2 regions of the Marinobacter sp. bablab_jr003 genome follow, and region 1 is predicted to be linked to the other one. Evidence: riboswitches for the same ligand, from Rfam matches in the RefSeq annotation. Region 1 holds a riboswitch; the other holds the start of a gene.
What was found. Region 1 has a riboswitch for cobalamin ahead of H3Z84_RS13335 (TonB-dependent receptor). Riboswitches for the same ligand answer to the same signal wherever they lie in the genome.

Region 1 (15,733 bases):
TTGGAGCAACGCCTGAATGATCAGCCGTCATTCCCGACGCAAAGCCTTTTGCGGGGGTTGCTGGCGACCCTGGTAGCGGTCATGCCAGCCGTCGTGCTGGCAATTCTGCTGCAATTCCTGCTGGAGGGCTGGCTGTGGCTGCTCACTCAGGTGGCCGGTGTCTGGCTTGCCATTTCATTACGGGGGCTGGCGGAGCATGGTCGGGCGGTGTCGACTGCGTTGGCGTCCGGGGATGGCGCCCGGGCCCGGCTGGCGGTTGGCCAAATTGTCAGCCGCGACGCTGCAGCGCTGACCGACGAAGGCGTTGCCGCCGCCGCTTCGGAATCCATGCTGGAAAATGGCGCGGATGCGGTGTTTTCAAGCTTGTTCTGGTATCTGGTCGCTGGCTTGCCCGGACTGGTTTTGCACCGGCTGGTGAACACGCTGGATGCCATGTGGGGCTACCGGACGCCACGATATCTGTATTTCGGGCGCTGCGCCGCCAGGCTCGATGATGCTATGAACTGGGTGCCTGCCCGGCTAACTGCCTTGACCTATGCGTTGCTGGGCAATACCCGGCTGGCCGTGAAATGCTGGCGTGAACAGTCCAGGGCCTGGGACAGTCCGAACGCCGGCCCGGTGATGGCAGCAGGAGCGGGCGCGCTCGGTGTCACTCTGGGCGGCCCGGCGCCGTATTCCGGTGGCGTGAAGCAGCGACCGCTGCTGGGCAGCGGGCAAGGCGCCACGGCGCAAACCGTGGAGGGCGCGATTTCCCTGGTTCAGCGTGGCGTGATGTTGTGGCTGTTGGTGTTGTTGGCCTTGGCCGCAACTCTGAATGCGTTCTGGTCAGGAGGTATCGGGTGACAGCGTTCGATGGTGCTGATTTGCCGGAGCATGGAGGTCGCCTGAGGGCAGCGGCTCAGCACTGGGGCATTCCTCCGGAACAATGGCTGGATCTCTCCACCGGTATTAATCCTGTGCCCTGGCCGGTTCCGGCAATTCCGGCGGAGGTATGGCAACGGCTGCCGGAGCCGGAAGATGGGCTGGAAGAGATTATCCGTATCTGGGCCGGGGCGCCGGAGCGTGCCTGCTGCCTACCCGTAGCGGGTTCCCAGGCGGCGATCATGGCCCTGCCAGCGGTTCGTGCCCGTAAGCATGGTTTCGGTCGGGTGGCCGTGCCCATGCCCGGTTATCGTGAGCATGGTCATGCCTGGCGGCGAGCGGGTTTCGACGTGGTGGCGATTCCTGAACAGGCGACAATGCAAGCGGAGCTGGCGTGGCTGGATTCCGTTGATGTGGTGGTCTGGATACAGCCGAATAACCCGACGGGGGAGCTGATCCCCGTTGAACGGTTGCTGGTTTGGTGGGAACGTCTGCGAGCGCGGCAAGGTTGGCTAATAGTTGATGAGGCCTTTTTGCCGGCTTGTGACCAACAGAGCCTGATAGCTGCGGGGGCCCTGAAAGGACTGATCGTCCTCAAGTCCATGGGCAAGTTCTTCGGCCTCGCCGGGTTGCGCGCAGGCGCTGTGATAGCTGAGGCAGAGACGGGCAGAGCTTTGATGTCTGAGCTGGGCCCCTGGCCCGTGAGCGGACCAGCGCGCTATATAATGGCGGAAATGCTTCAGGATAGGGCCTGGCAGTTGCAGGCAAAGGATCAGCTTGAACACAAGAGCCAACGATTGGGTGATCTGTTATCTGAGTCAGGGCTTGGACTCAGTGACGGCACGATTCTGTTCCGTTATTTGAGACACGCCCGGGCTAACGACCTTCACCATGAACTGGCGCATAAGGGTATCCTGGTGAGGTTGTTCGAGAATCCCCTTGCAATCAGAGTCGGACTTCCGGGCACTGAGCAGGAATGGCACAGACTGGAACAGGCGTTAGAGCGCCTGGTAGGGCAGTGGGCGGGCGGCCACCAAAGCCGCCCGCTGTCGAGGTCAAGGATTGGTGACCACCGTGCCGAAGCTGATCGCGATGGGTAGCAGTGAGGTTTCAATGAAATCGGCCTGACTGTTGTCGGAAGGGTCGATGACCCGCACGCCCGGATTCGACAGAGTGGCATCTGCCAACCACAGGCGGCCTTCAGGACTCAGTTCGATATCTCGGAAGTCCATTCCGGTCAGATTGTTGACCGTGGCCAGCGAGGTTGCGCCCTCGGACGGATTGAAGGACTGCAGTGAAATGTTCTGCCAGCCCGCGTAGTTCAGTATGTAACCTTCAGTCGGGCTGATGATGGCGACATCATTGATCTGAGTGTCAATGTCGGCGTCTGGAATCATTGAAGAAACCTGATAGGTCTCAGGGTCAACGACATCTAGGCTTGTGCCCTCAAAGGGTGCGGAAAAGCTTCCCAGGTTGGTGATGACCAGCCCGATGCCATCAACGTGCTGGATGTTGGAAGGGTTCCGGCCAATGAGAGGGATGCCTTTCATTATGTCGGTAGCACTGGCATTGGTCTCGATTTCTGTGTCCGTTGTGGTATCAAAAACCGCAACGTATCCGTCATTGGTGGGGCTGTAATTGCTATCGAGCCGTTGCATGGTGATAAACAGTTTGCCGTCGACGACAGCACCCGCTGACATCTGAACTACATCGCCCTGACTGTCTGCGGGTACATAGACGCTCAGATCCAGGGTTTTGCCGGTGAAAAAGTCCTCAGCCCTGTTGGCGGAAGGGTTTACAACCCATGCCTCGTTTTTTCCGTAGCGGAGCAGGTACGCTTTGGCTTCATTGGCAAAGACGATCTGGTACGGGTTGGCGCTGCCCTGATCACCGGCTTCCAAAGTGCTGGCTTCCCAGACTTCTTTCCCGGGGTTTTCAATGTCGACCTTCAATACCTGATCGCCAAAGAACTTTCTGATCAGGTAATAGTGCTGACCATAGCCATTCACTGTGATGTCCGAAATGCCGCTGAAATAACCGCCCGAAGCTTGCATTCCAGTTTCTTGTATTGATACCAGTTCTACCTCACCGGAGGTGTAGTCATCGGCCGCCGTGGCAACGACCCCGACGTTCTCGGTAATCACAGGATCAAGTGTTGAAGACGAGGAATCCCCACCACAACCGGTCAGTCCGATGGTCAGTGCAAGCGCAGCAAGGGTGCCTTGGCGCAGTGAAAATAGTTCCGTGTGGTTCATGGTATAACCCTTGTAATGGTTAGAGGGAATGCTTGATGTTGATAAACCAGCCGCGTCCGGGGCCAGGGAACCGATTGAAATCCTGGTAGATTTCGTCGGTGATGTTGCGAACTTCCAGTCGTGCCTCAGTCATGCTCTTGTCCGGCCAGATCCGTTGCCATTGCACCGTTGCGTTAAGCGTCTCTCTGGCATCAGCCTCCAGGATATTGGCGGAGTCATAATAGAGTTCATCGTCCACCTGATAGGACAGGTCGATCTGGAAGGGCCTGAAACGCCAGCGGGTACCGGCAAGAAACGATTCGTGATAAATACCCGGCAACCGCTTTTCGAAACGCGTGCGCACTGACTTGTCGGTATTTTCCGACTCCTGTACCGTGGCATTGCCGTAGAGGGACCAGGCGGGGGTGATGGAAAAAACCGCATCCAGCTCCACGCCATAAACCTCGGCTTCCAGGTTGCGATAACGACCGACGCCGCGGGCGTCGTAGGTTGCGATCACAGCAGGGTCCAGCACCCGGAAATACCCTGTGGCTTCGGCATGACCCCAGCCCTGGTCTGTGCGCAGTGTCAGGTCGTAGTTCATCGATTCTTCTGGCTGCAGGTCCGGGTTGCCGATAAACAGCCCCTGCTGACCGTATAGCTCTTGAAGGGTAGGAACGCGCACGTTGTTTGCAATGTTGCCGGAGAGTGTCCAGTTATCATGAATCACGCGGGTCAGCCCGAGTTGCCAGCTGGTGTGATTGTCGCGCGAGCGGGTCGACTCGGTGGTTCCATCGGCAAGCGATTCATCGGATTCGTCCTGAACGTGCACCTGACGGATAGCTGCCTGCGTCTTCCAACGGTTATCGATACTCTGCCAGGCATAGGATAACGACGAGGTTAGCTGGAACCGCTCCCGTTCATCTCGAGGCTCAGTATCCTGTTTGTCGTCCTGCTGGTAGTCATAGTGGGTGGTATCAACGCTCAGTGTGATGGTGTGGTTGCCAAGTAAAGCTGAGAGGGTATTCACCAGCCCAAGCTGTTGTGTGTCGGTTTTTACATCGGAGACTCCGAGACCTACCCGCCCGCTGGTATTGTCGTAATGCTCGGTGATATCGCCGACAATCAGGCGATGGCTGGAGTGCAGCTTGCCCTGGAACCATCCACGTTCCTGCCCCTGAAGTTGTAGGCGAAAAGTTTCGTTCGCCAGAGACGCATCGTTGTCCCGCCAGTTCTGGATGGTTGGCACACCCTGCTCATAATGGGTGTATTGGAACAGAGCGTCGACCTGGGCTGTCCGGCTGATCTCCCAGCCCAGTTTCGTGCTGACAGCATCCTGTTGATAATCCGCATTGCGCCGCTTGGTGTTATCGCCATCATTCGGATTGAACCAGTCACTGGCGTTGGGGTATTCAAAGTCGTTATTGCTGGTTTGTCGATCAAGCGACACCCAATAGTAAAAATCGTCGTGGCTGCCGCTGTTGAAGAGGCCGGTTCGGTAAGTGTCAAAGGAACCAGCGCCGACATTGATGCTGGTGGCATCCTCGATGTCTTTGCCAAGACTTTCCAGTACCACCACACCACCGATGCCCGCCTGAGGCAGCTGTGCTGGGGCTCCACTGGGGTACACCTGAATACGGCTGACATCAGTCAACGACAGTTTGCCGAGGTCAACACCGCCGGTGACCGGATCGTTCAGTAGCATGCCGTCCAGAACAACCTGTACCTGCCGCGAGGTCGATCCTCGAATGGACACTGATGAGGCGCTTCCCAGTCCGCCGCTTTGTCGGATCTGGACGCCGGCCTGATCGCTAAGAACATCAGCGACTGAAGCGGTCCGGTTTTCGATGCTGGACCGATCCAGAACGCGCACGGGGCCTGTCGCCTGGCTGGGGTCTACATCGCTGGCGGCGTTGATGGGAGTGGCTTCCACCACGATAAAAGGAAGTGTATCTTCTGCGATGACATTGGTGGCCATCAGCGAAAAAATGGAGATAACGATTTTCTTCATCAGGGAGATGGGCACCGGCTGCATTTCTCTGCGTCTGCAACCAGCATTGTTGCGGTTTCTGGTTGCCTGAACAGCTACCAAAAGAGAAGAGGCATATACGCCTGCTCCGTGTTCTGACCCTCCGTCAAAAGCACTGATAGCCGGTAGCAGGCCGGTCTCCGGGCTTGCGGCTGGCATTCTTGCCAGAGTAGGATGCCTTCCCACAGCGTTTTGCTGCAGTGGCTGGCTCAGGGCCATTCCTCTCGTACCGCATACCGTTGCGGGGGCAGCGTCGGAATTTCACCGAACTTCCCAGTTTCACCCATCGCTCAGTCGAACAGTTGTCGCGCTTGAGGTGGGCACCTGCTACGGATAAAAAATTTGAGTAAGAGTTTACGGTGTGGCCAAGAGGTCGTCAATAAATGACAAATAGTTCAGAGTTAGCCAGCGCTCAGGAGGTCTCATGATAGTCATTCGGGTTTTCGTGCTTTTCCTGATGCTCTCCAGCCATGTGGTGGCTGATGTCTGTGCCACGGACGATAACGGAGTGGAGCTTTGTTTGCCCGGGCCTGCCCAGCGCATCGTGACACTATCCCCCGGGGCGACGGAGCTGGCGTTTGCCGCGGGTGCTGGTGAGCAGGTTATCGCTGTTGTTGATTACAGCGATTATCCCCCGGAGGCTGAAATGTTGCCCAATGTCGGGAGCCATACCCGGATTGATCTGGAGGCGTTGGTCGCTCTCAAGCCGGATCTGGTGGTTACCTGGGTGTCTGGTAATCCGGTTGAGCAGGTCACTATGCTCGATCAGCTTGGCATGGCCAGTTTTGCGATTGAGCCACGAACGTTTGAAGGTGTGTCCTCGGTGCTGGAGAGGCTGGCGTCGCTCGCGGGTACAGAGTCTGAGGGTTATGCGGAGGCGGCCCGGTTTCGACAGGGAATTGCCGCATTGGCGAAGCAATATCGGGGGCGTGAACCCATTCGTGTGTTTTATCAAGTGTGGGATCAGCCTTTGATGACGATCAATGATGAGCATCTGATCGGAAAGGTGATTTCTTTGTGCGGTGGCCAGAATATTTTTGGTGAGATGGCTCGCCTGGTGCCGCGTATCGGGCCGGAAGATGTTCTGGCCGGAGACCCCGAAGCCATCCTGTCGGGCGGCACCGATGAAGACGGCAACAGTTATACAAGCCTTGAGCGCTGGAGGGAGTTTGGCGCGATGGCGGCGGTAGCGGCGGATAATTTGTTTATCATTCCGGCCTCGCCCATTTCACGCCCCACGCCGCGTTTGCTGGATGGAGCACGCACGGTTTGCGAGAAACTGGATATGGCGCGTGCTCGGTTGTAATAACACAAGGAACCGCTTGAGGGACCGGGGATGATGCGAGCGCTGACAATACTGACGGTTATTGCGGCATTGGCTTGTGCGCTCTCCCTCGCCGTCGGCAGTGTTACTATCCCGCCCGGTGATCTGTGGCAGGTTGTTCTCGGGCAGGGTGATACGCTGGATCGAACCCTTCTGATTGATCTTCGTTTACCCAGGACGCTCTCGGCGTTTGCTGCTGGCGGTTTGCTGGCGATCGCCGGGGCATTGATGCAGGTATTGTTGCGAAATCCGCTGGCCGATCCCTATGTTCTGGGGCTGTCCGGTGGTGCTGCCACCGGTGCGCTGCTAGCCATGCTTGCGGGGGCTGGCATGGTTTTGGTGTCTGGCGCCGCCTTTGCTGGCGCCCTGTTTGCGACTCTGCTGGTGTTTGGGCTGGCCCACGGTACCGGCAGCTGGACCCCATCGCGATTGCTGCTTACCGGAGTGGTGACCGCCGCTGGTTGGGGAGCGGCCATTACCCTGATGCTTGCCATCACCCCCGCTCATCAGTTGCCGGGTATGCTGTACTGGCTGATGGGCGATGTGTCTTATGCGCGTCTGCCCTGGCCCTCCATCGTGGTGCTGATGCTTGCGGTTATTGCCTTGCTGCCACTGGCTCGTAGCTTGAATGTACTGGCGAGGGGACCATTGCAGGCCGCGGCTCTGGGTGTGTCTGTTCGCCCTCTGGAATGGAGCATCTACCTGTTGGCCAGCCTGCTGACCGCAACGGCGGTCACCTCGGTGGGTAGCATCGGTTTTGTTGGCCTGATTGTGCCCCATATGCTGCGTCTCGTGCTGGGGAATGACCAACGGATCATCTTACCGGCAAGTGCTTTGGCAGGCGGCACCTTGCTGGTTCTGGCTGATACTCTGGCCCGGACTGTGATTGCGCCTGAGCAACTACCGGTGGGTGTGATTACCGCCTTGCTGGGCGTACCCACTTTCCTTTATCTGCTTCACCGGAGTCGATGATGACGACTCTCTCTGCTCGCGAGCTGATTATCGATATTCCCGGACGTTCGAACGGTGCGAAGCTGAACCTGGACGTGGCGCCCGGACAGATCTGGGGGGTTCTGGGGCCGAACGGTGCGGGGAAAACCACGTTATTGCATACCCTGGCAGGACTGAAAGCACCCCGGTGTGGCGAAGTATGGCTTGATGATGTTGAGTTGGCTGCCATACCCCGGCGTGAACTGGCCCGAAAGTTGGGGCTGGTATTTCAGGACCGACAAGACAGCTTTCCTGCAACGGTGCTCGAGACTGCGTTGATTGGCCGTCACCCCTGGCTTTCGGTATGGCAAAGTGAGCAGGCGGAGGATATCCACCGGGCAGAGGCCGCTCTGGGAGCATTGGATCTCAGAGAGCTCGGCGAGCGTTTGTTGAATACCCTGTCAGGCGGAGAGCGACAACGCGTAGCGATTGCAACCCTGATGACTCAGGATCCGGCGGTTTGGTTGCTGGATGAACCGACAAACCATCTGGACCTACATCATCAGGTTCAGGTCATGCGTCTGCTGAGTGCCTGTGCCCACCGCGAAAAGGGCATCTTCATGTGTCTGCACGATCTTAATCTGGCCGCGCGATGGTGCAGTCATGTTTTGCTGTTGTACCCGGATGGTCAGGCCTGCTGGGGACCAACCGAGTCAATGCTGGTGCGCGACGCACTGGAAGGCCTTTATGACCAGAAACTGATTGAGCTGAATAAAGATGACATTCGCCTGTTTGCTCCGGCGAACGACTGAAGGAGATCCTGTGAAAGAACGCGCCAAAGACCCCGAACGCCATGCCAGGCGCATGGCAGCAAAACAGAAGATCATGCAGGAACGCATTGCCAGAGCCCAGAAAGAACAGGGCGTGTTGCTGGTGCTCACGGGCCCCGGCAAGGGCAAAAGCAGTTCCGGCTTTGGCATGGTGGCCCGGGCCCTGGGCCATGGTATGAAAGTGGGCATCGTCCAGTTTATCAAGGGCGCTTTCAGCACCGGCGAGGAAGCGTTCTTCCGGAGCCTGCCGAACGTGACCTACCACGTGATGGGACAGGGCTACACCTGGGACACCCAGAACCGGGAACAGGATGTGCAGAGTGCGACTGAAGCGTGGAATATCGCAGCTGACATGCTCAAAGACGACAGCTATGACCTGATTCTGCTGGACGAACTGAATATCGCGCTGAAGTACGACTACATCGATCTGGACCGGGTGCTGGATGACCTGCAGGCCCGGCCGGAGATGCAGCATGTGGTGGTCACCGGCCGTGGTGCTCCCCAGGAACTGATCGACCTGGCCGACACCGTGACCGAAATGGGTGTGGTCAAGCACGCCTTCAAGGATCAGGGCATCAAGGCCCAGAAGGGTGTGGAGCTGTAAATGCCCACCCTGATGGTGCAGGGCACCACCTCGGATGCTGGCAAAACCACGGTGGCGGCGGCGCTGTGTCGCTGGCTGGCCCGGCAGGGGGTCTCAGTCGCGCCATTCAAGCCCCAGAACATGGCCCTGAACAGTGCAGTCACCGTGGATGGCGGCGAGATTGGCCGTTCCACGGCGTTACAGGCCCTGGCCTGTGGCCTGGAGCCCCACAGCGACATGAACCCGGTGTTGTTGAAACCCCAGAGCGATTGCGGCGCCCAGGTGATCTTGCGGGGCAAGGTCCATGGCAATATGGATGCCCTGGATTACCACGCCTACAAAGCTGAGGCGATGAATTCGGTGATGGCGAGCTGGCAGGCACTGAGTGCCCGCTACGATGTGGTCATCGCCGAAGGCGCCGGCAGCCCCGCGGAAATCAATCTGCGGGCCAACGACATTGCCAACATGGGTTTTGCCGAAGCTGCTGATTGTCCGGTGTTGCTGGTAGGGGATATCGACAAGGGCGGGGTTTTCGCCCAGCTGGTGGGTACGCTGGCGTTGATTTCCGACAGTGAGCGGGACAGGACGGCGGGTTTTATCATCAACCGGTTCCGGGGCGATATTGCGCTGTTGGAGCCCGGGCTGGACTGGCTGACGGAACACACGGGCAAGCCGGTGTTCGGGGTTTTGCCATACCTGCACGGGTTGGTGATCGACTCAGAAGACAGCGTCAGTGCCGCCGGCACCAGTGAGGCCGGCGCCCTGAAAGTGGTGGTGCCGATATTGCCTCGGATCAGCAACCACAACGATTTTGATCCGTTGCGACTCCACCCGGGCGTTGACCTGGTGTTCGTGGGGACGGATGAACCCATTCCGCCAGCGGATCTGATTATCTTGCCCGGCAGCAAAAGCACCCGGCACGACCTGCAGTGGCTGAAGCAACAAGGCTGGCCGGAAGCCATCCAGAAACACCTGCGGTATGGCGGCAAGCTACTGGGTATCTGTGGCGGCTTCCAGATGCTGGGGCTAAAAGTGGAAGACCCGGAAGGGCTGGAGGGTGAAGCCGGCACTACCGAGGGCCTGGCCCTGTTCGAAATGGTTACCCGTATGGTGCCGGGCAAGCAGCTCCGAATGGTAAATGGCGGGCTGACCTCTCATGTTGTCAGCACGGCGGTGACAGGCGCTCTGAAAGGCTATGAAATGCACAACGGTGTCACCGAAGGCGCCGCGCTGGTGCGCCCATTTGCAGAGCTGGAAGGCCGGCCGGATGGCGCCGTCAGTGCGGATGGCCAGGTGGCGGGTACCTACATCCACGGCGTCTTCGACGAGCCAGCCGCCTGCCATGCCATTCTGGCCTGGGCAGGCCTTAAAACACAGGGCGAGCAGTCGGTGGACTACCAGCGTCACCGTCTGCAGCAACTTGATCGCCTGGCCGATCAGGTGGAGCAGTGCCTGGACATAGAGCGGTTAAGGAGGCTGTTGCAGTTGTGAGTAACCCGAATGATCCCTTCACCGATGCCCAGCGCGAAGGCCTGTACCGGGCCATCTTCGAGCGCCGGGATGTGCGCTCCCAGTTCCTGCCAGATGCCATTCCGGAGGAGGTTCTGGCGCGCATCCTGAGAGCTGCCCACCATGCCCCGTCGGTCGGCTTCATGCAGCCCTGGGATTTTATCGTGATTGACAGCCTGGCGGTGCGCGAGCAGGTGCTGGAAAGTTTTAACGAGGAAAACGCAAAGGCCTCGGAAAACTACACCGGCGAGCGCCAGCAAACCTATCGGAGCCTGAAACTGCAGGGCATTCTGGAAAGCCCCATCAACCTCTGCATCACCTGTGATCGATCCCGCGGCGGTCCCAATGTCCTGGGGCGTAACTCCATTATGGAAATGGACCTGTTCAGTACCTGCCTGGCGGTGCAGAACCTCTGGCTGGCAGCACGGGCCGAGGGCATTGGCGTGGGCTGGGTGAGTATTCTGGATCAGGATGTGCTGTCGAATATCCTGCAGTTGCCGGATCATGTATACCCGCTGGCCTATCTCTGCCTGGGCTATGTCAGTGAATTCCTGGAGCAACCGGAATTACAGTCCAAAGGCTGGCGTTCCCGGCTGCCGCTGGAAGATCTGGTGCATGGGAATAGCTGGGGGCAGCCGATTGCGCATAGGAAACTGGAAAAGCACCTCGCCGGGGGGTGATGGGTACCATAAAAAACTATTATCGTTTTCCTCATAGGTCCCGAATTGGGTACGATCCGACCCGACTTGGGACTTCTGTTCAGGGGGTGAGATGAAGTTTTCTGTGTTTTACCAGCAGGCCTTGGCCCGGAAGGGTGGCGAACAGGCCCTGAAATCTCTGTTGCCACCGGTCATTGAAAAGCATCGTCTGGCGGAGATCGGCGACGACCGTTACCTGTCCGAGATCACCCGATGCATTTTCAAGGCTGGTTTTGTCTGGCGGGTGATCGAGAACAAGTGGCCGGATTTTGAGGCGGCATTCGAAGGGTTTGTGCCCGCCTACTGGCAGCAGGTGCCGCCGGAAGTGCTGGAGCAGCTGGCTACAGACGAGCGTATTGTTCGCAACATGCAGAAGATCCGAACCGTGCCGGAAAATGCCCGGATGATCATGGGTGTGGCGAAAGATCATGGTAGCTTTGGTCAGTTTCTGGCCCAGTGGCCGTCGACCGATCAGGTGGGGCTGCTGCTTTACCTGAAGCGTAACGGTGAGCGTCTGGGCGGGAACTCGGCCCAGTATTTCCTGCGCCGGGTGGGTTGGGATGGCTTTATCCTGTCCCACGATGTGGTTACCGCCCTGACCCGGGCCGGAATTCTGGATGCCTCACCGGCCAGCAAGAAAGGCATGAGCCAGGCCCAGGAGGCGTTCAACCGTTGGCACGAAGAGACGGAAATGCCCATCAGCCACCTGTCCCGGATAGTGTCGTTCACGGTGGATAACTGACGATTTCCGGCGTGTTAGAGAGCCAGCAACAGCGCCAGTTCGCTGAACACGACAGCTGCGCCCAGGGTGTCGCCGGTGTAGCCACCGAGCTGGCTACGAAGATAGCTGCCCCAGAACACAGCAACCAGCAGGACGGCGGTTATGGCTGCGGGAATCAGTAACGGCTGCCAGAGTGATAATCCGGATGCCAGCAACAACACAAAGCCTGCCGCCGCCAGCAAACGGCTGCGGGAGAAACCGTCTGCCACCGGCTTGGATTTACTCTTGTCGGGGTCAGTGACGTACGGCAGGCAGGCCATCAATATCAGTGGTGTCAGCCGGGAAACCGCAGGTGCCACCAGCAACGCAAGCCAGATCAATTCAGCCTCAGCCAGCAGGGCTACTTTCAGCAGCAAGGCCATCACCAGTGCCACCGTGCCATAGGTTCCGATCCGGCTGTCTTTCATGATCTCCAGCCGTTTTTCAACGGTATAGCCGCCGCCGAGAGCATCAACACTGTCGGCCAGGCCATCTTCGTGGAAGGCCCCGGTGATAAACAGGTGCAGAATAACCACCAGGATAACGGCTGCCAGCGGGCTGGCCACCAGTGAGAACAGAAAATAGGCGGCGCAATAGCCAAGGCCGAGCAGAAGGCCCACCAGGGGAAAATAGACGCTGCTCTGGTTCATCAGGCGCTGGGAGTAATCAATCCGGACGAGCATGGGGATACGAGTCAGGAATCCCAGTGCCAGCCAGAAAGCCTGCCATTCTTGTGCAATCCGCGAGCGAGGGAGCAAGGGCGCCTCCTTGAGAATTCAAAAGCGCCCATTGTACGTGAGACCAGCAAAGTTTGCGGTGTTCTCAGAGTCGCATCAGTCCAGCCACTCCCCGGGGTTTTCGGTGGTAAAGCGTGTCACCTTGTCCGGTGGTTCACAGCTGTCAGTCATGTCCTGGTCGCTCAGCAGCACGTAGGTATCCCGGTGAGCGGTGCCCAGCGGTCGGGCACCCTGCTTATTGAAACAGCCAAGCTCTCCATCCCCTGCCACAATCAGATAGCTATCCGGTGTCTCCCGCATCCAGAGCCAAGCGTTGCGGCTTTCCTGTTCCCTGTTGCTGAAGTAACTGAAATGGGTAAAGTCCCGTTTTGAAAACAGAATGAACTGTTCCCGGAAATTGATCATGCCAATTTGCCCGCCGGCAGGCACGGTCTGCTCGGCTACGGCGAGCACATTCCTGGGTGTGCGCAATGGCTCGAGAATTCGATAACCCCAGGTTGTGAACACCAGCCAACTCACCATCAGGGCAATGAACCAGCGCTCGAGTGCCCGGGAGTGCCAGAGCGCCATGAGACTTGCGACCCAGATAAGCCCAAGTGTGAACAACAGGGTGCCGGCTTCGTGCAGTCGGGCCGGATCCTGAGTGTAGTCAGCGACCTTTTCCACCAGACGAGGGTGGTCATTCCAGGCTAGCACGCCCAGGGTAATCAAGGCTGCACCAAGCAGCAGATGCAGAGCACTGATGACTGCCCCGAACCAGCGTGCCGGGTTTTGTCCACTCAATGCCGGGGCCAGGCTCAGGGCCAGTGCCGGCAGAGCTGGCAGCACATACACTCCGCGTTTGCCCGGGCTCAGACTGAAAAACACCACCACCAATATGACCCACGCCAGCAGAACCACAACGTCCAGCCTGTGTTTGAGAATCTTACGAACGGGCCTCAGCAGCGCCAGGAATAGCAGCGGCAACGGAAACCACAGCGAGGGAATCACATTGGCGAGGTAGTAATACCAGGGCTGAATGTGCCCCCAGGAATCGGCATAGCGCTCGCCGGTCTGTTTGAACAGAATATTGTCGCGATAAGCCAGGGCCTCGTCGGTGCCCAGGTGATTGACAGCCAGAACCATCGGTACCAGCCAGGCGGCCACAACGGACAGCATGGCCAGGGGCCCGAGGGCGCAGCGCCAGCGGAGTGTGCCCTGAAATCGAGAGGTGTCCTGCAGTTTCAGGGCCAGTATCGGAATGAACAGCAAGGCGGGCAGAAAGCCAACCCCTTTGGTAATAATGCCAAGCCCCATAAAGGCCCAGGCCACGAAATACCAACGCCAGGACGGCTGCACGAAAAAATGCCGGATCAGACCGTAACAGGCCACCATGATCCAGCAGGCCACCATGGCATCAATCTGGGCTCGCTGGGCCTGAATCAGGAACTGGGGTGCCAGCATCAGCAGCAGTGCGGCAATGGCGCCGGTGCGTTGGTTCCACAAGCGTGTGCCCAGATCGAACACCAGGCCCAGGGTTAGCAGGCTACACAGGGCGTTCGGTAGCAGAAACGCGATTTTCAGGTTGCCGGTCAGCCAGTAGAAAAAGGCGATGGCCCACATGAACACCGGTGGTTTGTCCGGGTAGAGTTCGCCGCCCCGCATGGGCAGCAGCCATTGCCCGGAGGCCACCATTTCCCGGGCTACTTCGGCGAATCGCGGTTCGTCGGCAGGCCATGGAGAGCGCCAACCGATGCCCGACAGAATCATAAGTGCCGCGAAGGCCAGCAAGACAAGTAACAACCGGTTGTGCGGCAGACTGAACAAGGTGTCGGGTAAACGCCGAAGACGGAAATTGAGTGTCATAATTGCAACTCAGGAGGGGTCAGATACGGAATCAGCAAGGGCCTGATTGCGCTGGTTGTGATACAGGTAAGCGCCAATGGCACTTGCCAGGGCGAACAGAACCGCGCTTACCAGAAACTGGTTGAGATGGGCCTGGCCAATACCCGCGCCGGCCATTGCAAAGATCACCATCTGGGGCAGGTAGCCAAGAACGCTGCCCAGTAAAAACGGGGCAAATCGTATGCCGGAACACCCGGCGAGGAGATTGGTGACAAGGTTGCTGCCCACAGGCAGCAAACGGATCATGAGGATTTTCAGCAGGGTGCCTTCAGTGAACAGGCTGTCGAAGCGCTGCATGCGAAGATCAAATCGGTTCAGGAGCGGTGCCCGCAGCAGCCACCGGGCGGCATAAAAACAGCCAGTCGCACCGAGTGCGGTGGCAAGGGTCGATATGACGGTACCCTCAACGCTGCCGGTGGCGAATCCAAGGACAAAGGCGAGTGCTTGCCGGGGGCCGCCAAATCCGGTGAATAGGGCGCTCAGCAGGATGATTGCGGCGAATCCGGGCCACCCATGACGTTGCAGGAAGCCCGCGATACTCACCTGGTCGGTGATGAGATCGAGCCAGTGCCCTTCGATGGCGAAATAGCCGGTAAGAACCAGACTGATAAGGGCCAGCCAGCGGAAAGCTCTGGTCATATCAAGCCTGATCCGTGATCGGTTGTTCGTTACCGCTCTCTGCCACGCCGGCAATCCGGGGCACCCGTGTGCGACGAAGCAGCCACATGACCCCGATCATATCGATGATCCCGGCCCAGGCGCGGTTCCAGGCGTTGTATTTCGATACCCCGGCGGTGCGTGGCCGATGGTTCACTTCAACAATGGCAATTACCCCTCCCATCCCCTTCACCAGTGCGGGGATGAAGCGGTGGGCGTGGTCGAACCAGGGCAGTTTAAGGAACGTGGCACGAGGGATCAGTTTCAGGCCGCAGCCGGTGTCTGGTACGCCGTCATGGAGAAACGCATTACGAACGCGGTTAGCAAGCCGTGACTGAAAGCGCTTCCATGACGTGTCCTTACGGTTGCAACGGTAACCGGCAATACAGAAATCTTGTTGATTCAGAGTGCTGGCTTTCTGCAGCAATGCCGGGATATCGGCAGGATCGTTCTGGCCGTCACCATCCATGGTAGCGATCAATTGGCCTCTGGCCTGACGTATGCCCGTGGCCAGGGCCCCACTCTGTCCTATGCTCTGGTCATGCCGGATTGTTGTCAGGTTGCCGCCGAGAGCTGTGGCTGTGCGCCTGGCTGTGTCCAGCGTCCGGTCGCTGCTGCCGTCATCAACGAGTACCACTTCAAATCCGGGATAATCGCGCATGACGGTGAAGGTCTCGGTCAACAGCGCAGCGATGTT
Region 2 (15,733 bases), 230 kb from region 1:
GGCGTAGGTGGCTTTACCAAAGAACTGGCCTTTAACCCGTTCAATCACTGGATCATGGTTCCGTTCAACCTGTTGCTGGAAATCCTGGCGCTGATCATCAAGCCGATCAGCCTGGCACTGCGTCTGTTCGGTAACATGTACGCCGGCGAAGTTGTCTTTATCCTGATTGCGTTGTTGCCGCTGTGGGTCCAGTGGACACTGAACGTTCCCTGGGCGATCTTCCACATCCTGGTGATCCCGCTTCAGGCCTTTATTTTTACTGTGCTTACTGTGGTTTACCTCAGCGCAGCACACGAAGATCACTGATAAACCCTTAAATACACAAACCCTTAACTATCTGAAAAACTGAGGAGTCTTCAATGGAAATGGTATTTATCGCAGCTGCGTTGATCATCGGTCTGGGTGCCCTGGGCGCTGGTATCGGTTTTGGTCTGCTGGGCGGCAAACTGCTCGAGTCCACTGCGCGTCAGCCGGAAATGGCTAACCAGCTGCAAACCAAGGCATTCATCATGGCTGGTCTGCTTGATGCGGTTCCCATGATCGGTGTTGGTATCGCGATGTACCTGATCTTCGTTGTTGCTGGTTAATCAGCCGAGAATTGAGGGTGGCAGTGCCCGGCACTGCCACCGCATTCCGGACACCAGGACGCAACGAATAGCAAGAGGTATATTGCCGTGAATATAAACCTTACGTTGATAGGGCAATCGATTGCCTTCGCTATTTTCGTCTGGTTCTGCGTCAAGTATGTATGGCCGCCGATTACGGCTGCCATGGAAGCGCGCCAGAAGAAAATTGCAGACGGCCTCTCTGCCGCAGATCGGGCTTCCCTCGATCTGGAACTTGCGCAGGAAAAAGCCGCTAAAGAACTGCAGAAGGCGAAAGAAGAAGCTGCAGCCCTTATTGACCAGGCCAACAAGCGTGCCGCCCAGATCGTCGAAGCCTCCAAGGACGACGCTCGCAAAGAAGGCGACAAGCTTATTGAGCAGGCAAGGGCGGAAATTCAACAGGAGCGTGTTCAGGCTCGCGACGCACTGCGTGCAGAAGTGGCCACTCTGGCCATTGCCGGTGCCGAGAAGATTCTGGAAACCTCTGTAGACGCCAAAGCTCACAGCGAGATGCTGGACAAGCTGGCCGCAGAACTCTAAAAGAGGGTCATCATGGCAGAACTTACAACGTTAGCCCGACCCTACGCGAAAGCCGTTTTTAAAGCCGCGCAGGACCAGAATGCCGTTGATCAGTGGGATCAGGCTCTGGCTTTCGCAGCTATGGTTGCGGCTGACCAAGAGGTAAAGAACATCCTGGCCAACCCCGGCCTGTCTGAGCAACGCAAGGCGGAACTCTTCGCTGACTGTTTTGAAGAGCCGCTGCCTGAAGCACTCAGAAACTTCCTGTTGATTCTTGCTGAAAACAAGCGTCTGGCCCTGTTGCCGGAGATTTCTGCTTTGTTCCGTTTGTACCGTGCAGACCTCGAGAAGTCTGTGCACCTGACAATCGATACCGCATTCGAATTGTCTGCAGACGAACAGCAGAAACTGATCGACGCATTGTCCAAAAAGCTGGAGCGCAAGGTTGAGCTTGAAACCGCAGTTGATCAGAATCTGATCGGCGGCGTGGTAGTACGTACAGGCGACCTGGTTATCGACGCTTCAGTTCGTGGCAAGCTGGCCAGAATGGCCAAGGCTCTGGGCTCCTGATTTCAGCACAAGGTTTGAGGACAAAGGCATGCAGCAACTGAATCCATCCGAGATCAGTGACATCATCAAGAAGAGAATCGAGAACCTCGATATCTCTTCCGAAGCTAAGAACGAAGGTACGATCCTGTCTGTTTCTGACGGTATCGTACTGATCCACGGTCTGGCCGACGTTATGTACGGCGAGATGATTGAATTTGCCAACGGCACTTACGGCATGGCGCTGAACCTGGAGCGTGATTCTGTTGGTGCGGTTGTTCTGGGTGACTACGAAGGTCTGGCTGAAGGCCAGAAGGTACGTTGTACCGGTCGTATCCTGGAAGTACCGGTTGGTAACGAACTGCTGGGCCGTGTTGTAGACGGTCTGGGTAACCCGATCGACGGCAAGGGCGAGCTGGGCAACAGCCTGACTTCCCCGGTCGAGAAGGTTGCTCCGGGCGTTATCGCTCGTCAGTCCGTTGATGAGCCGGTTCAGACTGGTCTGAAAGCCATCGACACCATGGTTCCCATCGGTCGTGGCCAGCGTGAGCTGATCATCGGTGACCGCCAGATCGGTAAGACTGCGGTTGCGATCGACGCGATCATCAACCAGAAGCACACCGGCATCAAGTGTATCTACGTTGCCGTTGGCCAGAAGCAGTCTTCCATTGCCGCCGTAGTGCGCAAGCTGGAAGAGCACGGCGCCATGGACCACACCATCGTGGTTGCTGCCGGTGCCGCGGATCCTGCAGCCATGCAGTTCCTGGCTCCGTACTCCGGTACCTCCATGGGTGAGTTCTTCCGCGACCGCGGTGAAGACGCACTGATCGTATACGATGACCTGTCCAAGCAGGCCGTTGCCTACCGTCAGATCTCCCTGCTGCTGCGTCGTCCGCCAGGACGTGAAGCATACCCGGGTGACGTTTTCTATCTGCACTCCCGTCTGCTGGAGCGCGCTTCCCGCGTAAACGCTGACTACGTTGAGCAGTTCACCAACGGTGAAGTGAAAGGCAAGACCGGTTCCCTGACCGCACTGCCGATCATCGAAACCCAGGCTGGTGACGTTTCTGCATTCGTACCGACCAACGTAATCTCTATTACCGATGGTCAGATCTTCCTGGAAACCAACCTGTTCAACTCCGGTATCCGTCCGGCCATGAACGCCGGTATCTCCGTATCCCGGGTAGGTGGTGCAGCCCAGACCAAGATCATGAAGAAGCTCGGCGGTAACATCCGTCTGGCCCTGGCCCAGTACCGGGAACTGGCGGCATTCGCCCAGTTCGCTTCCGACCTTGACGAAGCAACCCGTAAGCAGCTGGAGCATGGTCAGCGCGTAACCGAGCTGATGAAGCAGAACCAGTACAGCCCGATGACCGTTGCGGAAATGGGCACTTCACTGTTCGCAGCCAACGAAGGCTTCCTGGACGATGTTGAAGTAAACAAGGTTGTGAAGTTCGAAGCACAGCTGCTGGACTGGATGCGTTCCGAGCAGAAAGAGCTTCTGGACAAGATCGGCCCTGAAGGTAACTTCAATGACGACATCGCTGCCGGCCTGAAAGCTGCTCTGGAGAAATTCAAGACCACTCAGAGCTGGTAAATCCACCGGGCCCGCCATTGTGCGGGCTTGCTGGTCCCTTTGAGTGTCTAACTTGAAAAGGCAGTGACTTATGGCCGTCGGAAAAGAAATACGTAACCAGATCGGAAGCATCAAGAGCACGCAGAAGATCACTTCCGCCATGGAAATGGTGGCGGCGAGTAAGATGCGCAAGGCTCAGGATCGGATGCAGGCAACTCGCCCGTATGCCGAAAAGATGCGTCAGGTAATCGGACATATTGCTAAGTCCAACAAGGATTACCGTCATCCGTTCATGCAGGAGCGTGAGGTCAAGCGGGTAGGCTACATTGTAGTTTCCTCTGACCGCGGCCTGTGTGGTGGCCTGAACACCAATGCGTTCAAGCTGCTCGTGCGCGAAATGCGTGAATGGAAAGAGAAAGGTATTGAGACTGATATCTGTGCCATTGGCCAGAAAGGCGCATCCTTTTTCCGCAGCTATGGCGGAAACGTGGTTGCAGCCCTGACCCACATGGGCGACAGCCCGAGTGCGGAAAAGCTGATTGGCAGTGTCAAGGTGATGCTGGATTCGTTCGAGGCAGGCAAGATCGACCGCCTGTTCCTGATCAGTAACGAGTTCGTCAACACCATGACCCAGAGCCCGAAGTCAGAGCAGTTGTTGCCTCTGCCGGAAGGTTCCGATGAAGACATCGGTCGCCAGTGGGATTATATCTACGAGCCGGACTCACGTCCGATTCTTGACGGGTTGATGCCACGTTATATCGAATCCCAGGTGTATCAGGGTGTGGTAGAGAATCTGGCCTGTGAACAGGCCGCCCGGATGATCGCTATGAAGAGCGCCACCGACAACGCTGGCAGCATCATTGACGAGCTTCAGCTGGCCTATAACAAGGCCCGTCAGGCAGCGATCACACAAGAGATTTCGGAGATTGTGAGCGGCGCCGCATCTGTTTGATAGCGCTCACAAACCTACTGGTTTTATTGACTACTAGATAACGAGGAACCGAGCATGAGTAGCGGACACATCGTTCAGATCATTGGCGCGGTTATCGACGTGGAATTTCCACGTGACTCCGTGCCAAGCGTTTACGACGCACTGCTGCTTGAAGGTGGCGAAACAACTCTGGAAGTCCAGCAGCAGCTGGGTGACGGCATTGTTCGTACCATCGCTATGGGCAGCACCGAGGGCCTGAAGCGTGGCCTGAAAGCAGAAAACACCGGCAAGCCGATCTCTGTACCGGTTGGTACCAAGACTCTGGGCCGGATCATGGACGTTCTGGGTCGTCCCATCGACGAGCAGGGCGAAATCGGTGAAGAAGAGCGTTGGGGTATTCACCGCAAAGCTCCGGGCTATGCCGACCAGTCAGCGTCTGCCGACCTGCTGGAAACCGGTATCAAGGTTATCGACCTGATCTGCCCGTTCGCCAAGGGTGGTAAGGTTGGCCTGTTCGGTGGTGCCGGTGTAGGCAAAACCGTAAACATGATGGAACTGATCAACAACATCGCGAAAGAGCACTCCGGTCTCTCTGTATTCGCCGGTGTTGGTGAGCGTACCCGTGAGGGTAACGACTTCTACTACGAAATGAAGGAGTCTAACGTTCTCGATAAGGTTGCCATGGTTTACGGCCAGATGAACGAGCCCCCTGGAAACCGTCTGCGTGTGGCCCTGACTGGTCTCACCATGGCCGAGAAGTTCCGGGACGAAGGCCGTGACGTACTGTTGTTCGTTGACAACATCTACCGTTACACCCTGGCCGGTACCGAAGTATCCGCACTGCTGGGCCGTATGCCTTCAGCGGTAGGTTACCAGCCGACCCTGGCCCAGGAAATGGGTGAGCTGCAGGAGCGTATTACCTCCACCAAGACTGGCTCTATCACCTCTATCCAGGCGGTATACGTACCGGCGGATGACTTGACTGACCCGTCTCCGGCCACCACCTTCTCGCACCTTGACGCGACCGTGGTACTGAGCCGTGACATCGCTTCCAAGGGTATTTACCCGGCGATCGATCCACTCGACTCCACCTCCCGTCAGCTGGACCCGCTGGTGATCGGTGAGCAGCACTACAACGTTGCCCGTGGCGTTCAGAACGTTCTGCAGCGTTACAAGGAGCTGAAAGACATCATCGCGATCCTGGGTATGGACGAGCTGTCAGAAGACGACAAGCTGACCGTTTCCCGTGCGCGTAAGATCGAACGCTTCCTGTCTCAGCCGTTCCACGTAGCAGAAGTATTTACCGGTTCCCCTGGTAAGTACGTGTCTCTGAAGGAAACCATCGCCAGCTTCGAAGGTATTCTGAACGGTGACTACGACGACATGCCGGAGCAGGCCTTCTACATGTGCGGTGGTATCGAAGAGGCAATCGAGAAGGCTAAGGCAATGAAAGAGAAAGAAGGCAAGTAAACCTCCTTCTTCCCTTTCTGACCCAAGAGGCGTAAGAAATGGCTATGACCGTACATTGTGACGTCGTAAGTGCCGAGGAAAAAATTTACTCCGGTCTGGTGGAGATGCTGATCGCCACCGGTACCGAGGGTGAGCTTGGTATCCAGTTTGGCCATGCTCCGCTGCTGTCTGCGCTCAAGCCGGGCGCAGTGCGGATCATCAAGCAGGGTGGAACCGAGGAGATTCTGTACGTTTCAGGTGGCTACCTGGAAGTGCAGCCTAACCTGGTTACCCTGATGGCTGATTCTGCGGTTCGTGCAAAAGATGTAGACGAAGCCGCAGCACTGGAAGCCCAGAAGGAAGCCGAGAAGGCACTGGCGAATAAGACAGGCGAGTTTGAGTACTCCCGGGCCGCCGCTGAGCTGGCAGAAGCCGCCGCTCAGCTGCGTACCATCCAGAAACTGCGCAAGAACCTGCGTTAAGCAGGGTTGCGTCAGTGCCCGGACTGGCCTGACAGTGAACCGCATCCTCAGGTGGAGGGCTCTGTGTTTCCTACCGGAAACAGAGGGGTTTCCGCCAGGACGCGGTTTTTTATTTTCTACCGGATAAAGAGTTTGGAGCTGTACGCCCCATGAACCCGCTACACGTTGTGATCCTGGCCGCCGGTCAGGGTTCAAGGATGAAATCCGCCCTGCCGAAGGTCTTGCACCCGGTAGCCGGCAAGCCCATGTTGCACCATGTGGTCGACACCGCAAAGCAACTGGGCGCGGAGAAAATTCACACAGTGATCGGCCATGGCGCGGACCAGGTACGGGCGTCGCTGCATGACGACTCGGTGAACTGGGTGCTCCAGACCGAACAACTGGGTACCGGCCATGCCGTGGCCCAGGCCCTGCCGGACCTGCCGGATAACGCCCGGGTACTGATACTCTATGGCGATGTTCCGCTGACCCGTAAAGATACCCTGGAAGCCATGGTCAGTGACCTGGACGACAGCAATCTGGCCCTGCTGACCGTGGATATGGACAACCCCCACGGTTATGGCCGGATTGTCCGTAACGACCAGGGGCAGGTTCAGGCGATTGTTGAGCAGAAAGATGCCACCGCCGAGCAGCAGGATATCAACGAAGTAAACACCGGGATCCTGGCGGTATCGGCCAGTCACCTGAAAAGCTGGTTGCCGACGTTATCCAACAGTAATGCCCAGGGTGAATACTACCTGACCGACATCATTGCCATGGCTGTGGATAACGGCCTGTCGGTCACGGTTTCGCAGCCCCTGAACCCGTTTGAAGTGCAGGGTGTGAATAACCGCCTGCAGCTGGCCGAGCTGGAACGCTGGTATCAGCGCCAGCAGGCCGAGCGCCTGATGACCGAAGGTGCCACCCTGGCCGACCCGGCCCGCATTGATGTTCGCGGCGAGCTGACCATTGGTAACGACCTGTGGATTGACGTCAACGCCGTGTTCGAAGGCAAGGTAAGCCTCGGCAGCAACGTGGTAATCGGCCCCAACTGCGTGATCAAGGACGCGACCATTGCCGACGGTGCCGAGATCAAGGCCAACAGCGTCATCGAAGGTGCGGTGGTGGGCGCCAACGCCCAGATTGGCCCGTTTGCCCGCCTGCGCCCGGGCACCGAACTGGCCGCCAACACCAAGGTTGGCAACTTTGTGGAAACCAAGAAAGCCGTGGTAGGTGAGGGCAGCAAGATCAACCACCTGAGCTACGTGGGCGACGCCTCACTGGGCCGTAATGTGAATGTTGGTGCAGGCACCATCACCTGTAACTATGATGGCGTGAACAAGCACAAGACTGTGTTGGGCGATGGTGTATTTGTGGGTTCCAACACCTCGCTGGTGGCCCCGGTGTCTGTTGCGGACCAGGCGACCATCGGTGCCGGTTCCACCATCACCCGGGACATCAGTGAAGGCGAACTGGCCGTGGCCCGCGGCAAGCAGCGAAACATCTCCGGCTGGGAACGGCCGAAAAAAGCGTAAAGACCGATTAACGAACAGGTGACAACAGCATGTGTGGGATTGTAGGAGCGGTATCTGAACGGGACGTCCAGGGTATTTTGCTGGAGGGCCTGCGCCGCCTTGAATACCGGGGTTACGACTCCGCCGGTATGGCCGTTATCAGCAGCGCCGACCAGATACAGCGGGCCCGGGAAGTGGGCAAGGTAGCTGCCCTGGCAGACGCCATCGCCGCGAACCCGGTTGCCGGCCACGTGGGTATTGCCCACACCCGCTGGGCGACCCATGGCGAGCCGTCCGAGCTCAACGCCCATCCGCATATGTCTGGCGACCGCCTGGCCATCGTTCATAATGGCATCATCGAAAACTACCAGGAACTGCGGGACGAACTGAAAGCCGAGGGCTTCGAGTTCACGTCCCAGACCGACACCGAGGTAGTGGCGCACCTGATCGCTAAAAACTACCGGGCCGGTGGCGGCCTGTACCAGGCCGTGAAAACTGCCCTGGATCGCCTGCGCGGCGCCTATGCCCTGGCCGTTGTCCACGCTGATGAGCCGGATCACATGGTAGTGTGCCGTCAGGGCAGCCCGCTGGTAATTGGTGTGGGAATCGGTGAAAACTTCATCGCTTCCGATCAGCTGGCCCTGCTGCCGGTGACCGACCGTTTCATGTTCCTGGAAGAAGGCGATATTGCCGACATCCGCAAAGGCAGCATCGAGATCCATGATCGCGAAGGCATGGCCGTAGAGCGCGCCATTACCCGTTTCGAGCACGGTGCCGATTCCGCCGACAAGGGCGAATACCGCCACTACATGCTCAAGGAAATCTACGAGCAGCCGAAAGTGATCAAGGCCACTATGGAAGGCCGGATTACCGACACCCGGGTACTGGAGCAGGCCCTGGGTACCGACGCTGCCAACCTGCTGGAAAACGTGCGCCATGTGCAGATCATCGCCTGTGGTACTTCCTACCACGCCGGCATGGTGGCCCGTTACTGGATTGAAGACCTGGCCGGCATCCCTTGCTCCGTGGAAGTCGCGTCCGAGTTCCGCTACCGCAAGCACGTGATCCAGCCGGATACCCTGTTCCTGTGCATCTCCCAGTCCGGCGAAACCGCGGATACCCTGGCCGCACTTCGCCAGGCCAAGAAAGCCGGTTTCCGGGCGGCCCTGGCCATCTGCAACGTACCGGGCAGCTCCCTGGTGCGGGAATCCGACCTGGTGATCATGACCCAGGCCGGCCCCGAGATTGGCGTAGCCTCTACCAAGGCGTTCACCACCCAGCTTACCGCACTGCTGATCTTCACCCTGGCCCTGGCCCGTCACAACGGCCTGAGCGAAGAGAAGGAAGCGGAGATCGTGGGCGCTATCCACCAGCTGCCGAAGCAGGTCAGCGATGTGCTGGCACTGGATGCAGACATCGAAGAAATGTCCAAGGCCTTTATGGACAAGCACCACAGCCTGTTCCTGGGCCGTGGCTCCCAGTTCCCGGTGGCCATGGAAGGGGCGCTCAAGCTTAAAGAGATCTCCTACATCCATGCCGAAGCCTATCCGGCCGGTGAGCTCAAACATGGTCCGCTGGCGCTGGTCGACAGCGAGATGCCGGTGGTCACCGTGGCGCCGAACAACGACTTGCTTGAGAAACTGAAATCGAACCTCGAAGAAGTCCGGGCCCGTGGCGGAGAGCTGTTTGTATTTGCCGACAGGGATGCCGATGTGAAGCCTGAAGAGGGGCTGCATGTGATGCAGATTCCGTCTGTGCACGAGATCACGGCGCCCATTGTCTACACCGTGCCTTTGCAGCTGCTGTCGTACCACGTTGCAGTACTTAAGGGCACTGATGTGGACCAGCCCCGAAACCTGGCCAAGAGTGTGACGGTGGAATAAACGGCGAGATTCAGGCTGGCCGCCGTCCGCGGTAAACCGGGGCCAGCCTGATTTTCCGGAAACATGATCCAGAGCAAGTCTTTCCGGGCGATGTAGGTCCAAGTACGGAGACCCGGGCGGCCCCACAGGGGTACCCTATACACAAATATCAAGGCAGGTAATGGTTGCCTGTTGCATACTTTTTTAGCCGCCAATTCAAGAAGAACTGATGCAATGCCCGACACTCTCGTTTCCGGATTTACCCGCAATTTCCTGGGCAAGGCGCCCAACTGGTACAAGCAGGTTATTCTGCTGTTTCTGATTGCCAACCCGATTGTGATGTTTGTGTTCGGGCCGGTGACGGCAGGCTGGCTGCTGATTGCCGAGTTCATCTTTACCCTGGCCATGGCCTTGAAGTGTTACCCATTATTGCCAGGCGGCTTACTGGCGGTGGAGGCCTTACTGATTGGGCTAACCAACGCCGACGCCGTGTACCACGAGGTGCTGATCAACTTCCCGGTTATCCTGCTGTTGATGTTCATGGTGGCAGGCATCTATTTCATGAAAGAGCTGCTGCTGGTGACCTTCACCCAGATCCTGGTGGGGGTACGCTCCAAGTCTGCGCTCTCGCTGCTGTTCTGTGGTGCCGCAGCCGTGTTGTCAGCGTTTCTGGATGCCCTTACGGTAACCGCGGTCATCATCAGTGTGGCGGTGGGTTTTTACTCGGTGTATCACAAGGTGGCGTCTGGTAAGGGCTATCAGCAGAAAGACCACAATGCCAACAGCGATGCCGAAGTGGTGGAACTGCACCGGGAAGACCTGGAAAACTTCCGGGCGTTCTTGCGCAGCCTGTTGATGCACGGTGCCATTGGTACCGCCCTGGGTGGTGTGGCCACCATGGTTGGCGAACCCCAGAACCTGCTGATCGCCAAGGTGGTTGGCTGGGATTTCGTGGGCTTCTTCCTGCACATGGCACCGGTGAGTATTCCGGTACTGATTGCCGGCCTGTTTACCTGCTGGGCGCTGGAGAAGCTGCGCTGGTTCGGCTACGGCGGTCGCCTGCCCAAGCCGGTACGCCAGGTGTTGCAGGAATACGCCGATAACGAAAGAGCCAGCCGCACCAAGTCCGACAAGGCTGCCCTGTGGGTGCAAGCTGTTGCTGCCGTGATCCTGGTGCTGGGCCTGGCGTTCCACGTAGCGGAAGTGGGGCTGATCGGCCTGCTGGTGATCATCCTGGTTACTTCCTTCACCGGTGTGATCGACGAGCACCAGATTGGCAAAGCCTTCCAGGAATCCCTGCCGTTCACCTCACTGCTGGTGGTGTTCTTTGCCATCGTGGCGGTGATCCACGAGCAGCACCTGTTCAAGCCTATCATCGAATACGTACTGAGCCTGCCGGAAGGCCAGCAACCGGGCATGTTCTTCATTGCCAATGGCCTGCTGTCCATGATCAGCGACAACGTGTTCGTGGCCACCGTATACATCAGCGAAGTAAAACAGGCCCTGGATGCCGGCGCCATCAGCTTTGACCATTTCCAGACCCTGGCCGTGGCCATCAACACCGGCACCAACCTGCCCAGCGTGGCCACCCCCAACGGCCAGGCCGCGTTCCTGTTCCTGCTCACCTCCGCCATCGCCCCGCTGGTACGGTTGTCCTACGGCAAGATGGTGATTATGGCCCTGCCGTACACCGTGGTGATGGGTGGCGTAGGCCTGTACATGGTGACCCACGCCTTCTGATTCTCGACGCCGATAACAGCCTCATCTGACGCCCGTGCCGCTTTCACAAAGCTCCACGGGCGTTCTTGTTTCTGCTGCTTAGTCTGTATATAGTGACGAAGTCCTTGGTTTACTACCATATATTGTGATCAAAGCGTGATCACTCAGGTAGTCGGGAATCCGGTGAGAATCCGGAACTGACGCGCAGCGGTATTGGGGAACGAGCGTGGCATAAAGACACTGGCAAGGAGCCCCTGGTTACCTCCTGAATCGCCTCTGCGTGCTCTGAAAGCTGCAGATGCAAGGCGCGGCTCGCCGCCAATGGCCTTAGCCCTTGGCAAGAGTCGCAACACAGCAGGTGCAGCTTTCAGAGCACGCCCTTCGGGGCTTTCAGAGCGCTTCACAATCGGCGTTGCAACTTTTTGAAAGGCCCCGGCCTTACTGCAAAGTTGCGCCTTGACTGTGAAGCGCTCTGAAAGCCAGAGGCGACTCAGGAGGTAACCAGGGGCTCCAACCGGGAAGTCGCCACGCAAGGCCGAACCACACGGTTCACGCCCCTGAGTCCGAAGACCTGCCAGGGATAGACACTGCACCTTCGCGTTTATCAAGGTGAGCAGGCGGGTTTCGTTTTCTGGCCACGGAATCCACGGAAGAACACGGAAAGAAAAGACTTACTGATTTTTTGCCACGAAATCCACGAAAAAACACGAACAAAGATTTACTACGAAAAGAAAAAAGCTTTTTATCTTTTCCTTTCGTGTTTTTTCGTGGATTTCGTGGCAAAACAGTCCCTTTCTTTTCATTTTTCCGTGTCCTTCCGTGGATTCCGTGGCAAAAACCTCCCCCTTCTCCTGAACGCAAAGGCTGCGCCACCACGCGTACACAAGGAGAAGTTCCATGTCTGCCATCCTGTCCCCCGAGCCCCCGGCGGTTGCCGCTACAGAATCCCTTCAGGTCATCAAACGCAACGGCACCCTCGTTGGCTTTAACCCTTCCAAGATCACCGTCGCCGTTACCAAGGCCTTCCTTGCGGTAGAAGGCGACCAGGCCGCGGGTTCTGCCCGTATCAACGACGCCGTGCACCGGGTCACCGAACAAGTGGTGCAGGCCATCAGCCGGCGCCTGAAGGCCGGGGGCAAGGTGCATATTGAAGACATCCAGGACCAGGTAGAACTGGCCCTGATGCGGGCGGAGGAACAGAAAGTGGCCCGGGCCTACGTGCTGTACCGGGAAGAACACGCCCGCAAGCGCGCCATTGAAGAACCCATGGAAGCGCACCCGCACCTGACCGTGAAAAAAGCCGACGGCAGCGTGGCGCCGCTGGATCTGGGTTTGATGAAACTGCAGGTAGAGCAGGCCGCGACCGGGCTGGACGGCATTGAGGGCGAATCCCTGGTGGAGGAAGCCCTGCGCAACCTGTACGACGGCATTGCCGAAACCGAAGTGTTGTCTGCCCTGATCATGACCGCCCGGGGCCGCATAGAACGGGAGCCGGACTACAGCGCCGTGACTGCCCGCCTGTTGCTGGAGCAACTTCGGCTGGAAGCGGCCGAGGCGCTGGACTTGCCCCGCAACCAATCCCTGACAGAGAGTTATCCACAGGCCCTGAGCGCCTTCATCCATACCGGTATCCGCTACGAATTGCTGGACGAAGCCCTGGCCGCCTTTGACCTGGAACGCCTGGGCGCAGCCCTGAAACCCGAGCGCGACCACCAGTTCGGATTCCTCGGCCTGCAAACCCTGTACGACCGTTACTTCCTGCACTGGAACGGCGCCCGCCTGGAACTGCCCCAGGTGTTCTTCATGCGCGTGGCCATGGGCCTGGCCCTGCGGGAAGACGACCCCAACGCCCGCGCCATCGAGTTCTACAACCTGCTGTCCAGCTTCGATTACATGGCCAGCACCCCGACGCTGTTCAACAGCGGCACCCGCCATTCCCAGCTGTCCTCCTGCTACCTGACCACCGTGCAGGACGACCTGGGCGGCATTTACGGGGCCATCAAAGACAACGCGCTGCTCTCCAAATGGGCCGGCGGCCTGGGCAACGACTGGACCCCGGTGCGGGCGCTCGGCTCCCACATCAAAGGCACCAACGGCCAGAGCCAGGGCGTGGTGCCGTTCCTGAAAGTCGTCAACGACACCGCCGTGGCGGTGAATCAGGGCGGTAAGCGCAAAGGCGCCGTGTGTGCCTACCTGGAAAGCTGGCACCTGGACATCGAAGAGTTCCTGGAACTGCGCAAGAACACCGGCGACGAACGCCGCCGCACCCACGACATGAACACCGCCAACTGGGTGCCGGATTTGTTGATCGAACGCATGCGTGAAGACCGGGACTGGACCCTGTTCTCCCCCAGCGATACGCCGGATCTGCACGACCTGTACGGCAATGCCTTCCGCGAACGCTACGAACACTACGAAGCGCTGGCGGAGCAGGGCGAGATCACCCTGTTCAAGAAAATTCCGGCCAAGCAGCTGTGGCGCAAAATGCTCACTGTGCTGTTCGAAACCGGCCACCCCTGGATCACCTTCAAAGACCCCTGCAACCTGCGCTCGCCGCAGCAGCATCAGGGCGTGGTGCACAGCTCCAACCTGTGTACCGAAATCACCCTGAACACCAGCGCCGACGAAATCGCCGTGTGCAACCTGGGCTCTGTAAACCTGGCGGCCCACATCAAGGACGGCGAGCTGGATGTACAACGCCTGGAACGCACCGTAAACACCGCCGTACGCATGCTCGACAACGTTATCGACATCAACTTCTACGCGGTGCCCCAGGCCAGGAATTCCAACCTCAAACACCGCCCGGTGGGCCTGGGCCTGATGGGTTTCCAGGATGCCCTGTATCAACTGGGCCTGCCTTACACCAGCCCGGAAGCGGTGGAGTTTGCCGACGTGGCCATGGAGCAGCTCAGCTACTTCGCCATTCGCGCCTCCGCCACCCTGGCCGGCGAACGCGGTGCCTACGAAACCTACGAAGGCTCCCTGTGGCAGCAGGGCATCCTGCCCATCGACTCCATCGCTCTTTTAAAAGAGGCGAGGAAAGACGGTGACCTGTCCCTGAACACCGACAGCCGCCTGGACTGGACCCCGATACGGGAGCTGATCGCCAAACACGGCATGCGCAACAGCAATGTCATGGCCATCGCGCCCACCGCCACCATTTCCAACATCGTGGGCGTGTCCCAGTCCATCGAACCGGCGTACCAGAACCTGTTTGTGAAATCGAACCTGTCCGGCGAGTTCACCGTGGTGAACCCCTCACTGGTGCGGGATCTCAAGGCCGAAGGCTTGTGGGACAACGTGATGGTGAACGACCTGAAATACTTCGACGGCAGCGTGCAGCAGATCGACCGCATACCCGCCGAACTCAAAGCCCGCTACGCCACCGCCTTCGAAATCGACGCCCGCTGGCTGGTAGAAGCCGCCGCCCGCCGCCAGAAATGGCTGGACCAGGCCCAGAGCCTGAACCTGTACATGGCCGAACCCAGCGGCAAAAAGCTCGATGCCCTGTACCAGCTGGCCTGGGAACGCGGCCTGAAAACCACCTACTACCTGCGCTCCCTGGGCGCCACCGGCGCCGAAAAAACCGCCCCGGTGTCTGCGCCACAGCCGCAGGTTTGCAGCATTGATAATCCTGACTGCGAGGCGTGTCAGTAACTGACTTTTTGGCCACGGACACTCACGGACGCTCACGGACGAAAAAACATCTTTGTCTTTGTCCGTGTGGGTCCGTGAGTGTCCGTGGCAAATCAATCTAAAAGGAGCGAACCATGCTGAACTGGGACGACGAATCAAAACCCGCACAGCAAGCCGCAAACCCCGAAGGCCCGGCGCCGGTGAACGTAGACGACAAACGCGTCATCAACGGCGAAACCGACATCAACCAGTTGGCACCCTTCAAGTATCCCTGGGCCTGGGAATACTTCATGAATGCCAACAAAAACCACTGGACCCCGCTGGACGTCAACATGGCCCAGGACGTTCACGACTACCACCACCGCCTGACCCCGGCAGAAAAGCACGTGTACGAAAACGTACTGGCCTACCTCACCACCTCCGACATCCTCGCCATGCGCAACATCGGCCTGGCGGTGATGGAGAAAATGAGCGCACCGGAACTGCAGATCTACCAGGCCCGCCAGGTATACGAAGAAGCCCTGCACACCTGGACCTACCAGCACTGCATCGAAACCCTCAACCTGGACCAGAGCGAGATCTACAACCGCTACCGCGTGGTGCCCCAGATCAACGGCAAAATCCAGCTGGCCAACCGCCGGCTGGACGCTGCCATGCGCTCCGACATGAACCTGCGCAACCCGGACGACCTGCAGGAATTCATCATGTCTTACCTGTTCTTCGCAGCGGTGTTTGAAGGCTGCTGGTTCTATAACGGCTTCAGCCCCATCTTCGCCCTTCAGCGCCGGGGCCTGATGCGCGGTACCGGTGAACAGCTGCAGTACATCCTGCGGGACGAAGCCATGCACTTCTCCTTCGGCCTGAAAGTGGTGAACCAGATCCTGGAGGAGGAAAACATCAGTTTCGACCCCAAAG

Region 2: another riboswitch for cobalamin. It lies ahead of H3Z84_RS12350 (ribonucleoside-diphosphate reductase subunit alpha); the one in region 1 lies ahead of H3Z84_RS13335 (TonB-dependent receptor).

What each region holds. Positions count from the first base shown of each region.
Region 1 covers NZ_JADARC010000119.1:232,798-248,530, forward strand. The annotation lists gene cbiB (adenosylcobinamide-phosphate synthase CbiB) at 1-843, shown strand, start outside; gene cobD (threonine-phosphate decarboxylase CobD) at 840-1,961, shown strand; gene H3Z84_RS13330 (hypothetical protein) at 1,917-3,116, opposite strand; gene H3Z84_RS13335 (TonB-dependent receptor) at 3,136-5,106, opposite strand; cobalamin riboswitch at 5,238-5,467, opposite strand; gene H3Z84_RS13340 (cobalamin-binding protein) at 5,549-6,430, shown strand; gene H3Z84_RS13345 (FecCD family ABC transporter permease) at 6,461-7,420, shown strand; gene H3Z84_RS13350 (ABC transporter ATP-binding protein) at 7,420-8,190, shown strand; gene cobO (cob(I)yrinic acid a,c-diamide adenosyltransferase) at 8,201-8,812, shown strand; gene H3Z84_RS13360 (cobyric acid synthase) at 8,813-10,282, shown strand; gene bluB (5,6-dimethylbenzimidazole synthase) at 10,279-10,980, shown strand; gene H3Z84_RS13370 (DNA-3-methyladenine glycosylase I) at 11,072-11,740, shown strand; gene cobS (adenosylcobinamide-GDP ribazoletransferase) at 11,755-12,516, opposite strand; gene H3Z84_RS13380 (ArnT family glycosyltransferase) at 12,592-14,340, opposite strand; gene H3Z84_RS13385 (TVP38/TMEM64 family protein) at 14,350-15,018, opposite strand; gene H3Z84_RS13390 (glycosyltransferase family 2 protein) at 15,020-15,733, opposite strand, start outside.
Region 2 covers NZ_JADARC010000119.1:5,674-21,406, reverse strand. The annotation lists gene atpB (F0F1 ATP synthase subunit A) at 1-306, shown strand, start outside; gene atpE (F0F1 ATP synthase subunit C) at 360-587, shown strand; gene H3Z84_RS12395 (F0F1 ATP synthase subunit B) at 675-1,145, shown strand; gene H3Z84_RS12390 (F0F1 ATP synthase subunit delta) at 1,158-1,694, shown strand; gene atpA (F0F1 ATP synthase subunit alpha) at 1,723-3,267, shown strand; gene atpG (F0F1 ATP synthase subunit gamma) at 3,338-4,198, shown strand; gene atpD (F0F1 ATP synthase subunit beta) at 4,253-5,647, shown strand; gene H3Z84_RS12370 (F0F1 ATP synthase subunit epsilon) at 5,686-6,108, shown strand; gene glmU (bifunctional UDP-N-acetylglucosamine diphosphorylase/glucosamine-1-phosphate N-acetyltransferase GlmU) at 6,258-7,622, shown strand; gene glmS (glutamine--fructose-6-phosphate transaminase (isomerizing)) at 7,652-9,484, shown strand; gene nhaB (sodium/proton antiporter NhaB) at 9,698-11,203, shown strand; cobalamin riboswitch at 11,292-11,776, shown strand; gene H3Z84_RS12350 (ribonucleoside-diphosphate reductase subunit alpha) at 12,080-14,839, shown strand; gene H3Z84_RS12345 (ribonucleotide-diphosphate reductase subunit beta) at 14,953-15,733, shown strand, end outside.